3 regions of the Pseudomonas sp. H2_D02 genome follow, and region 2 is predicted to be linked to each of the others. Evidence: predicted binding sites of a transcription regulator. Region 2 holds the regulator's gene; each other region holds the start of a gene.

Region 1 (3,274 bases), 2.9 Mb from region 2:
CTTGCAGCCGGTGGCGGAGATATCCAGCAGTTGGCCATTGACCGGTGATTTGAGCTTGTCGCCACCCAACTCCACGCTCACCAGTTGCGCCAGTTTCAACGCAGCCCGAAAGGCGTTGCGACGTTGGTGATAGACCACTTCTTCGGGCAGGGCGCCGCGGTAGCAGCGGCCGTCGTTGGAATCATCGATGGTCAGCGGACCATTGCCTTCCCACGCGATACGCACGCCGTCATGGAAGCCCTCGACACGAAACGGCTCGCCCGCCAACAGGAAGCGTTCGCCGTCCCGGGGGATCATCTCGTCCAGGGCCATGGTGTTTTTCTCGCGATCAACATCCACCAGGTAGCTCTGGAAGCGCTGGCTGCGCTCGTGGAAAGTAATGATCAGCGGATCATGACTGTCTTGCAGCATCCGCAGGTTGCCGGAGATTTCCAGGGGCGTGGTAAGGACCTTCGGTGGCTGCGGAGCATCTTCCGCGTTTGAGGCATTGAACACGGTGGGTCAATCTCCAAGCAAAATACGACTACAAAGAGCCAGCATTTTGCCAGCATGTTTCGCGCGTTGATAGTGCGCAGGCATCGTTCGCGTCACGCCTGGCTGAGCGGACGGTGCTTGACCAGTTTCGCGGTCGATCCGCGAGCGTCATACAGCGTCGGGATTTCGCCGCCATTGAGGATGCGCAACTGATTGGCGGTGGCGGCCTGTTGCATTTGGATGGATTGGCCGTTTCGAGCGTTGGCGGCCTGGCATTGGCTGAGCAGGTCGTTGAGCACTGCGCTTTGGGACAATAACTGATCGCCAACCGACGATTGGCTGGCCAATTGTTCAAGGCCGTTGTTGTCTGCGGGCAGGTTGAGGCTGGCGAGAATCTCGCTGCGCTTGCGGCCATGCTGGTCGAGCAAAATGATCAATGCCTGTTTCTGCGCCAGAATATTTTCCAGCAGAGGCATGTCCCGCCCATGGAGTGCCAGGGCTTCGGTCTGCAACAGCTCCAGCAATTGTTGTGCTGGAGCGAAGTCGTCGGTGATCAGTTGCAACAAATTAGTGTCGTGCATGGCTGGCCTTGGGTCTTGAGCGTCCAAAAGCCTGGCGCCGACGGACGGCCTAGCGCTGGGCTTCGAAGTTGAGCAGCTTGCTGGCTACGCGGTTGCTGTCGACTTGATAGCTGCCATCGGCGATTGCTGCTTTCAACGCGGCCACGCGGGCGTTGTCGACGACAGGTTGATCGCGCAGCTTGTCAGTGACCTTCTGCAACTGCTGAGCCTCATTGCTGAGGTGTACCGATTCCCCATTGCTGACAGTGGCGGCCTGTTCGGCTGGCTTGGATTTGCCGGTTTCGGCGGTTTCCTTGCTGGCGCTGGTACGCGCAGTCCCTGTCACAGGTGAGGAGCTGTTTAAACGATTGAAATCGATGACCATGGTAAAAAACCTCTGGGTATTTGGACGCTTGCCATGTTTTCGGCCATCCCCAAAAAAACTTTAGGCTCATTTTTCAATGAACGAGCGCACGTCTGCGCTTGCCTTTGCGTAAGGCACAGTCTAGGGAACACCGAGGTCAAGCGCCAGCCTGTCTACCCTCCTTACATAGCCACTTCCACCTGGCCAGGCGCCATTACTTGCGCCTTGATGACTCGTTGGGAGTTGAGGTTCTTCACCCGAATCTGTTCGCGCATGCCGCCGTTGGACAGGGCCTCGCCCGGCATCCGCACGGCTAATGTGCCACTGCGGGCGGTGATGACCACCTGGTCGCCCTTGCGAACCACTTCGGCCTGTTCCAGATGTACCTGCGTGATCACTTGGTCAGCGACCATTGGTCGGACAAGTTTCTGACCAATGGCTTCATCAACGGAAGTCAGGAAGCCCTGGCTGATCTGGCTGACGTCGCGTTCACGCAGCACCACGTCCTGGGGTTCGACAATCCCGGCGCGCTTGAGCGGGCGAGTGGTGGTGACAATTTCGCGATACAGGCGCACTTGAGCGGGCACGAACACCGTCCAGGGGGCCGCGCTGTCGCAACGAACCTTCACCGTGACGCGGCCCAGCGGCCTGGCCGGACTCTCCAGCGAGGCAGTCAATTCCTTGTCGCACATTGGCATCCGCAGGCGCGGGTCGAGCTGGTTGACTTCGATCTCGTAGCGACCTTCGGTTTGACTGGTTGCCAGATAGTCTTCTACGGTGAACTCAAGAAAGCCCTGAGTGACGCCGATAAGGAGATCAGGCAAGGTTACTTCAGCAGCACCGACGGCAGGACCGCCAGAAGCGAGCAGGCAGGCAGCCAGCAGTGCACCGAGCCAGTGGCGGCAGTGAGTGGTCAGGCGTCGAGAAAATGTCGTTTGTGCGTTCATGCCGGTTCAATAGCAAGCCCCGTGCCGTTTAGTGATGAATGCGCGACGGACACATTAGCGTGATTAGGAGTCAGGGCATGGCGGGAGTGATGGATTCGGTAAACCAGCGCACACAGCTGGTGGGTCAGAATCGCCTGGAGCTGTTGTTGTTCCGTCTCGATGGCCAACAGTTGTATGGAATTAACGTATTCAAGGTTCGCGAAGTGCTGCAATGCCCTAAGCTGACCCTGATGCCTAAATCCAGTCCCGTCGTGTGCGGTGTGGCGAATATCCGGGGAGCGACGATCCCGATTCTCGACCTGGCGATGGCGACCGGTTCCGGTCGGTTGCTGGATCAGAGCAATCCGTTTGTGATCATCACCGAGTACAACACCAAGACCCAAGGGTTCCTGGTGCGGTCGGTGGAGCGCATCGTCAACATGAACTGGGAAGAGATCCATCCGCCACCCAAGGGGACGGGGCGCGACCACTACCTCACGGCGGTGACGCGGGTCGACAACCAGTTGGTGGAGATCATCGACGTGGAGAAAATCCTCGCCGAAGTCGCGCCAACGCCGGAGACCATTTCCGTCGGCGTGGTGGATGCCGAGACGCAGCACAAGGCGGTTTCCCTGCGGGTGCTGACCGTCGATGATTCGTCGGTGGCACGCAAGCAGGTCACGCGTTGCCTGCAGACGGTCGGCGTCGAGGTGATCGCCCTGAATGACGGACGGCAAGCGCTGGATTACCTGCGCAACCTGGTCGACGAGGGCAAGCGGCCGGAAGAGGAATTCCTGATGATGATTTCCGACATCGAGATGCCGGAGATGGACGGGTACACGCTGACGTCGGAGATCCGCAGCGACCCGCGCATGCAAAAATTGCACATCATCTTGCATACTTCGCTGTCCGGGGTATTCAACCAGGCGATGGTCAAGAAAGTCGGCGCC
Region 2 (3,274 bases):
TCTAAGTAAGACAAGGTAAAGAACGAACATGGGCAGCATGCATCCCGTACAGGTGATCGCGGTGACCGGCGGCAAAGGTGGCGTCGGCAAGACTAACGTGTCAGTGAACTTGTCCCTGGCCCTGGCAGAGCTAGGCCGACGGGTCATGTTGCTGGACGCCGACCTGGGCCTGGCGAACGTCGACGTGCTGCTGGGGCTGACACCCAAGCGCACCCTGGCGGACGTGATCGAAGGCCGCTGTGAACTGCGCGACGTGCTCCTGCAGGGGCCCGGCGGGATTCGCATCGTGCCGGCCGCTTCCGGCACCCAGAGCATGGTGCACCTGACCCCGGCCCAGCACGCCGGCCTGATCCAGGCTTTCAGCGACATCGGCGACAACCTCGATGTGCTGGTGATCGACACGGCTGCCGGCATCGGTGACTCGGTGGTCAGTTTTGTCCGCGCCGCCCAGGAAGTCCTGCTGGTGGTCTGCGACGAACCGACGTCCATCACCGACGCCTACGCCCTGATCAAGCTGCTTAACCGCGACTATGGCATGAACCGGTTCCGCGTCCTGGCCAACATGGCCCAGAGCCCGCAGGAAGGACGCAACCTGTTCGCCAAGTTGACAAAGGTCACGGATCGCTTCCTGGACGTCGCCCTACAATACGTCGGCGCAGTGCCTTACGACGAAAGCGTACGCAAGGCCGTCCAGAAGCAACGTGCCGTATATGAAGCCTTTCCACGTTCCAAATGCGCGCTGGCGTTCAAGGCGATCGCCCAGAAGGTCGATACCTGGCCACTGCCCGCCAACCCACGCGGGCATCTGGAATTTTTCGTCGAGCGTCTTGTGCAACAAACAGCAGGGCCCGTGTTATGACAGCCAGCGGTTACAACCATCTCTACAAAAAATCGGCACGGGACGCCCAGTACGAATTGATCGAGCGTTACGCGCCATTGGTCAAGCGCATCGCCTATCACTTGCTGGCACGCTTGCCGGCCAGTGTCCAGGTCGAAGACCTGATCCAGGCGGGCATGATTGGCCTGCTGGAAGTGGCGAACAAATACGACGCCAGCAAAGGCGCCAGCTTCGAGACCTATGCCGGTATCCGCATTCGCGGCGCCATGCTCGATGAAGTCCGCAAGGGCGATTGGGCACCGCGTTCAGTGCACCGCAATACCCGTATGGTCAGTGACGCGATTCGCGCGATTGAAGCTAAAACCGGGCGTGACGCTAAAGATCATGAGGTTGCGGCCGAACTCCAATTGAGTCTCGACGATTATTACGGGATTTTGAACGATACCTTGGGCAGTCGCCTGTTCAGTTTCGACGACCTGTTGCAGGACGGCGAACACGAAGGGCTGCATGAGGATGGCGCAAGTGCTCACATGGAGCCATCGCGCGACCTGGAAGATGAACGCTTCCAGAGTGCGTTGGCGGAAGCGATTGCCAATTTGCCGGAGCGTGAGCGACTGGTCTTGGCGCTGTACTACGACGAAGAGCTGAACCTCAAGGAAATCGGTGAGGTCCTGGGGGTCAGCGAATCGCGGGTCAGCCAGTTACACAGCCAGTGCGCGGCCCGTTTGCGGGGGCGTTTGGGGGAGTGGCGAGCACGCTGACAGGCGGTGCGGAGATGCTGCGAGCGGGGCAGGCATGGCAAGTGCCACGCCAGTCTCCATCCGTTGTGCTCCAGACCGTTGTCGAGTGTTGTGCCGGATTGATTGAAATGGCGCGTTCAGGTGCTGGGCGCGTTTAAGACTGCTTGGAGGTCGAATTGGACAAGAACATGAAAATCCTCATCGTTGATGACTTCTCAACGATGCGGCGGATCATAAAAAACCTGTTGCGTGACCTTGGGTTCACCAACACGGTCGAGGCCGACGATGGCACCACTGCCATTCCGGTTCTCAACAGCGGGAGCATCGACTTTCTGGTGACTGACTGGAACATGCCTGGCATGACCGGTATCGACTTGCTGCGCCATGTGCGCGCCGACGAAAAACTCAAGCACCTCCCGGTGCTGATGGTGACTGCCGAAGCCAAGCGCGAGCAGATCATCGAAGCGGCCCAGGCCGGTGTAAACGGCTATGTGGTCAAACCCTTCACGGCCCAGGCGTTGAAAGAGAAGATCGAAAAAATCTTCGAACGCATCGGTTAACGGCGCCACGGGGGAGCTATGGACAACGAATCTTCAATGGGCGATTTCGAATCGACCCTGAAAAAACATGCCCGCGAACTGGTCGACAGCCTTGAAAAGGGCCGCTTCGGCGATGCGGTTCAAATGATTCATGAGCTCAACCAGACCCGGGATCGTGGTCTGTACCAGGAAGTCGGCAAGCTCACCCGTGAACTGCACAGCGCGATCGTCAATTTCCAGATCGATCCGAACATGCCGCAGGCCGAGGAAGTCTCGCAGATTACCGACGCAACCGAGCGCCTTGGCTATGTGGTCAAGCTGACCGAAGCCGCGGCCAACCGCACCATGGACCTGGTGGAAAGCGCAACGCCCCTGGTCAACGGCCTGAGCGAGGAAGCCCAGGCGTTGAGCACCGATTGGGGACGGTTCATGCGTCGCGAAGTCGGCGCCGAGGAATTTCGGGAGCTGGCCCGGCGGGTCGACGGTTTCCTGACACGCAGCAGCGCCGAGAACCGCGCCGTGGCAAGCAACCTCAACGACATTCTGTTGGCCCAGGATTACCAGGACCTCACCGGTCAGGTCATCAAGCGCGTGACCCAACTGGTCACCGAAGTGGAAAGCAATCTGCTCAAGCTGGTGTTGATGGCTAGCCAGGTCGACCGCTTTGCCGACATCGAACACGACCGTGAAGCGATGCTTGCTGAAAAAGATCCACAAAAACATCTCTCTCAGGGTGAAGGTCCGCAGATTCATGCCGATAAAAGAGAAGACGTTGTGTCCGGTCAGGACGATGTGGACGATTTGCTGTCCAGCCTTGGATTTTGATTTAGCCCTATTTTAGGAGCAGCCATTAATGAGCTTCGGCGCCGATGAAGAGATCCTTCAGGATTTCCTGGTTGAGGCCGGCGAGATTCTAGAGCAACTGTCCGAACAGCTGGTCGAGCTGGAAAGCCGACCTGATGATGCGGATCTGCTCAATGCAATTTTTCGCGGTTTCCACACTGTAAAAGGAGGCGCCGGCTTCCTCCAGCTCAATGAGCTGGTGGAGTGCTGCCACATTGCCGAGAACGTGTTCGACATCCTGCGCAAGGGTGAGCGTCGCGTCGACTCGGAACTGATGGACGTGGTGCTCGAAGCGCTGGATGCGGTCAACAGCA
Region 3 (3,274 bases), 1.7 Mb from region 2:
CTGTCGCTGATGACCTTCACCGCCGCTTCGGAGTGGTTTTGCAGGCGTTCGATCATGGCCTGGATTTCGGCGGTGGATTTTTGCGTGCGCTGGGCCAGCAGGCGCACTTCATCGGCCACCACGGCAAAGCCGCGACCCTGTTCGCCAGCACGGGCGGCTTCGATCGCCGCGTTGAGCGCCAGCAGGTTGGTCTGCTCGGCGATAGAGCGGATCACTTCGAGCACGCTGCCAATCTGGGTGCTTTCACTGGCCAGGGTGCGGATCACCTCCACGGCCTGGTCGATGGTCTGGGACAGCCGGTCGATCTGTTGCAGGCTGCCGTCGATATTGACCTGGCCTTGCTGGGCCTGGGACTCGGCGTCGCGCATCTCGCTGGCCGCGTGTTCGGCGTTTTTCGCCACGTCCTGCACGCCGTAGGTCACTTCGTTGATGGCGGTTGCCACCAGCTCCATTTGCTGCGATTGCTGCTGGCTGCGCTGCTGGGCCTGGGCGGCGTCGTTGCCCAATTCGCTGGACGATTGCCCCAATGCGCTGGCCGAGACCTGCAACTGGCCGACGACTTGCCGCAGTTTCGCGGTGAACGCGTTGAAGTGCCGCGCCAATTGGGTGACTTCATCCTGGCCATGGGTATCGAGGGTTCGAGTCAGGTCGCTTTCGCCACTGGCGATGTTGGCCATGGCGTTTACGGTCTCCTGCAGAGGGCGGACGATGCTGCGTACGATCAGGGTCAACAACAGGCCCATCAGCAAAGTGATCACCAGGCCGACGAGCGAGGCCTTGATCAGTTGGGCCTGGAACTCGGCCTGGACGTCATCTATGTAGACGCCGGAACCGATGATCCAGCCCCAGGGTTCGAACAGCTGGACATAGGAGGTCTTGCCCACCGGCGCCTCGGCGCCCGGTTTCGGCCAGAGGTAGTTGATCATGCCGGCGCCCTTGGCCTTGGCGATGGCGACCATTTCATTGAACAGCGCATACCCGTTGGGGTCGCGGATGGCCGAGAGGTTCTGGCCTTCGAGCTTCGGGTTGGCCGGGTGCATGACCATGACCGGCGTCAGGTCGTTGATCCAGAAATAATCCGTCTGGTTGTAGCGCAGGCCGCGAACGGCGCTGAGGGCCTGCTTTTGCGCGGCCTCGCGGGTCAGGGTGCCGGCGGTTTCCAGGCCATGGTAGTAGGTGAGCACGCCGCTGGCGGTCTGCACCACGTGCTGGGTTTTCTGGACCTTGGCCTGATACAGATCGCTGTGGATCTGTTTGAGCATCAACGCGCCGAGCGTGAACAACATCACGACCGCCACGATCAGGATGAGCCACAAGCGTCGGCTGATCGATACACTGCGCAAGCTATTCATTCGCTGTCACTCCGGTTCTTATTCTTGTCATTAACGACGGCCGGCACTTTAACGTTCGGCGGCCCTGCTGAATTGACCTGGGTCATGACGCGGCAGCGTTATCAGGGCTTGTCTGATAGGATTTCGGCCCCGCAGCGCAAAACCTGAGTCGGTTCTGCTTTTTCATTGGTTTTTTTTGCAAGGTCGCGGTTATCGTGCAGCCGCTACGTGCACCTGCATGACGTTTAAATAGTGATGAGGCCTGAACAGACAGGCGTTTTTGGGGGAAGAATGGATTTGTGGACGGCCTTTTCGGCATTGATTCTTGGCGTGGTTGAGGGGCTGACGGAGTTCCTGCCGATTTCCAGCACGGGGCACCAGATCGTCGTTGCCGACCTGCTCGAGTTCGGGGGCGAGCGTTCGATGGCTTTCAACATCATCATCCAGCTCGGCGCGATCCTCGCGGTGGTCTGGGAGTTTCGGCGCAAGATCTTCGATGTGGTGCTGGGCCTGCCGACGCAACCCGGTGCCCGTCGGTTTACCGCCAACCTGCTGATTGCCTTCTTTCCGGCGGTGATCTTGGGCGTGCTGCTCGCCGACTGGATCCACCATTACTTGTTCAACCCGATTACCGTCGCGACCGCGCTGGTGCTGGGTGGGTTCGTGATGCTCTGGGCCGAACGGCGCCAGCATCAGGTCCACGCCGAAACCGTGGATGACATGACGTGGAAGGATGCCCTGAAAGTCGGCCTGGCCCAGTGCATCGCGATGATTCCCGGCACCTCCCGCTCCGGGGCAACCATCATCGGCGGCCTGTTGTTCGGCTTGTCGCGCAAGACCGCCACCGAGTTCTCGTTCTTCCTGGCGATGCCGACCATGGTCGGTGCGGCAGTCTACTCGGGCTACAAATACCGCGAACTGTTCGTTCCGGCGGATTTCCCGGTGTTTGCCATTGGCTTCATCACCGCGTTCATCTTCGCCATGATCGCCGTCAAAGGCTTGTTGCGGTTTATCGCCAGCCACAGCTATGCGGTATTTGCCTGGTATCGGATCGCGTTTGGCCTGTTGATCCTGGCGACCTGGCAGTTTGGCTGGGTGGACTGGTCAGCGGCCAAGCCATGACCGAATCGGCCAGGCGCGCCGCGCATAAAACCGGCGGAGCCGTGCAGAACCTGCGGTTCAAATTGGCAGTTTTCGCGCTGCTGTGCGCGTTGCCGTTGACGGGGTCGCTTTTGCTCGGGCTGCAAGGCGAGTCCTGGGTGCCGATGGTCGCCTATGGCAGCGTCAGCCTGGTGGCATTCCTGCTCTACTGGAGCGACAAGCGCAAGGCGCGGGCGGACGCCTGGCGCACGCCGGAAAACGTATTGCACGCCGTCGAACTGGCCGGCGGCTGGCCCGGCGCGTTGCTGGCGCAACAGGTGTTTCGCCACAAGACCCGCAAGGTGTCGTTCCAGGTGGTGTTCTGGTTCATCGTGCTGTTGCACCAGGGATTCTGGGTCGACCAGTTGTTCCTGGGCGGGCATCTGTTGGCGTTGTTCTAGCCGCCACGCATCCCTTGTGGGAGCGAGCTTGCTCGCGATTGCGGTCTTCAATCCAATATTGATACTGGTTGGGCTGACCTCATCGCGAGCAAGCTCGCTCCCACAGTAGGTCGGTTGTACCCGCCAGCCACCGCTACAGCAACAACCCAACCTGCGTCCGCTTCGGCAATTTGCTCACCACCAGTTGATGGGAGCGCTGCAGCAACCCGCGCAACTCATCATCGCCCAGCGGGTAGGGCACGTTCATGATGATCCACTGCGCCCGGGCCAGATAAGGCGCCGGATGGATGCCTGGCCGGTCGCAATGACCGAGGAACAGGTCCTTGTCGACCTTGAACGCCAACGAATCGCTGCGCAGCCCCTGCAGGGCGAACATCTTGTTTCCGGCGATGGAAAACACCC

What was found. The regulator FliA, encoded in region 2, starts transcription of late flagellar genes. The targets are predictions, from matches to a motif close to CTAAAGTTTNNNNNNNNNNNGCCGNTAA.
Region 1: flgM (flagellar biosynthesis anti-sigma factor FlgM) is a predicted target of FliA. The motif match lies at 1,456-1,483, and genes of this name have one in related genera.
Region 3: AB4N42_RS19260 (methyl-accepting chemotaxis protein) is a predicted target of FliA. The motif match lies at 1,473-1,500, and genes of this name have one in related genera.

Annotation. Positions count from the first base shown of each region.
Region 1 is NZ_CP162816.1:5,420,447-5,423,720, reverse strand. It holds gene AB4N42_RS24870 (flagellar brake protein) at 1-495, opposite strand, end outside; gene AB4N42_RS24865 (flagella synthesis protein FlgN) at 588-1,055, opposite strand; gene flgM (flagellar biosynthesis anti-sigma factor FlgM) at 1,105-1,419, opposite strand; gene flgA (flagellar basal body P-ring formation chaperone FlgA) at 1,581-2,345, opposite strand; gene AB4N42_RS24850 (chemotaxis protein CheV) at 2,423-3,274, shown strand, end outside.
Region 2 is NZ_CP162816.1:2,474,182-2,477,455, forward strand. It holds gene fleN (flagellar synthesis regulator FleN) at 29-859, shown strand; gene fliA (RNA polymerase sigma factor FliA) at 856-1,599, shown strand; gene AB4N42_RS11520 (chemotaxis response regulator CheY) at 1,767-2,138, shown strand; gene AB4N42_RS11525 (protein phosphatase CheZ) at 2,157-2,942, shown strand; partial or broken gene AB4N42_RS11530 (chemotaxis protein CheA) at 2,971-3,274, shown strand, end outside.
Region 3 is NZ_CP162816.1:4,214,727-4,218,000, reverse strand. It holds gene AB4N42_RS19260 (methyl-accepting chemotaxis protein) at 1-1,352, opposite strand, end outside; gene AB4N42_RS19255 (undecaprenyl-diphosphate phosphatase) at 1,623-2,453, shown strand; gene AB4N42_RS19250 (DUF1294 domain-containing protein) at 2,450-2,872, shown strand; gene AB4N42_RS19245 (MmcQ/YjbR family DNA-binding protein) at 3,006-3,274, opposite strand, start outside.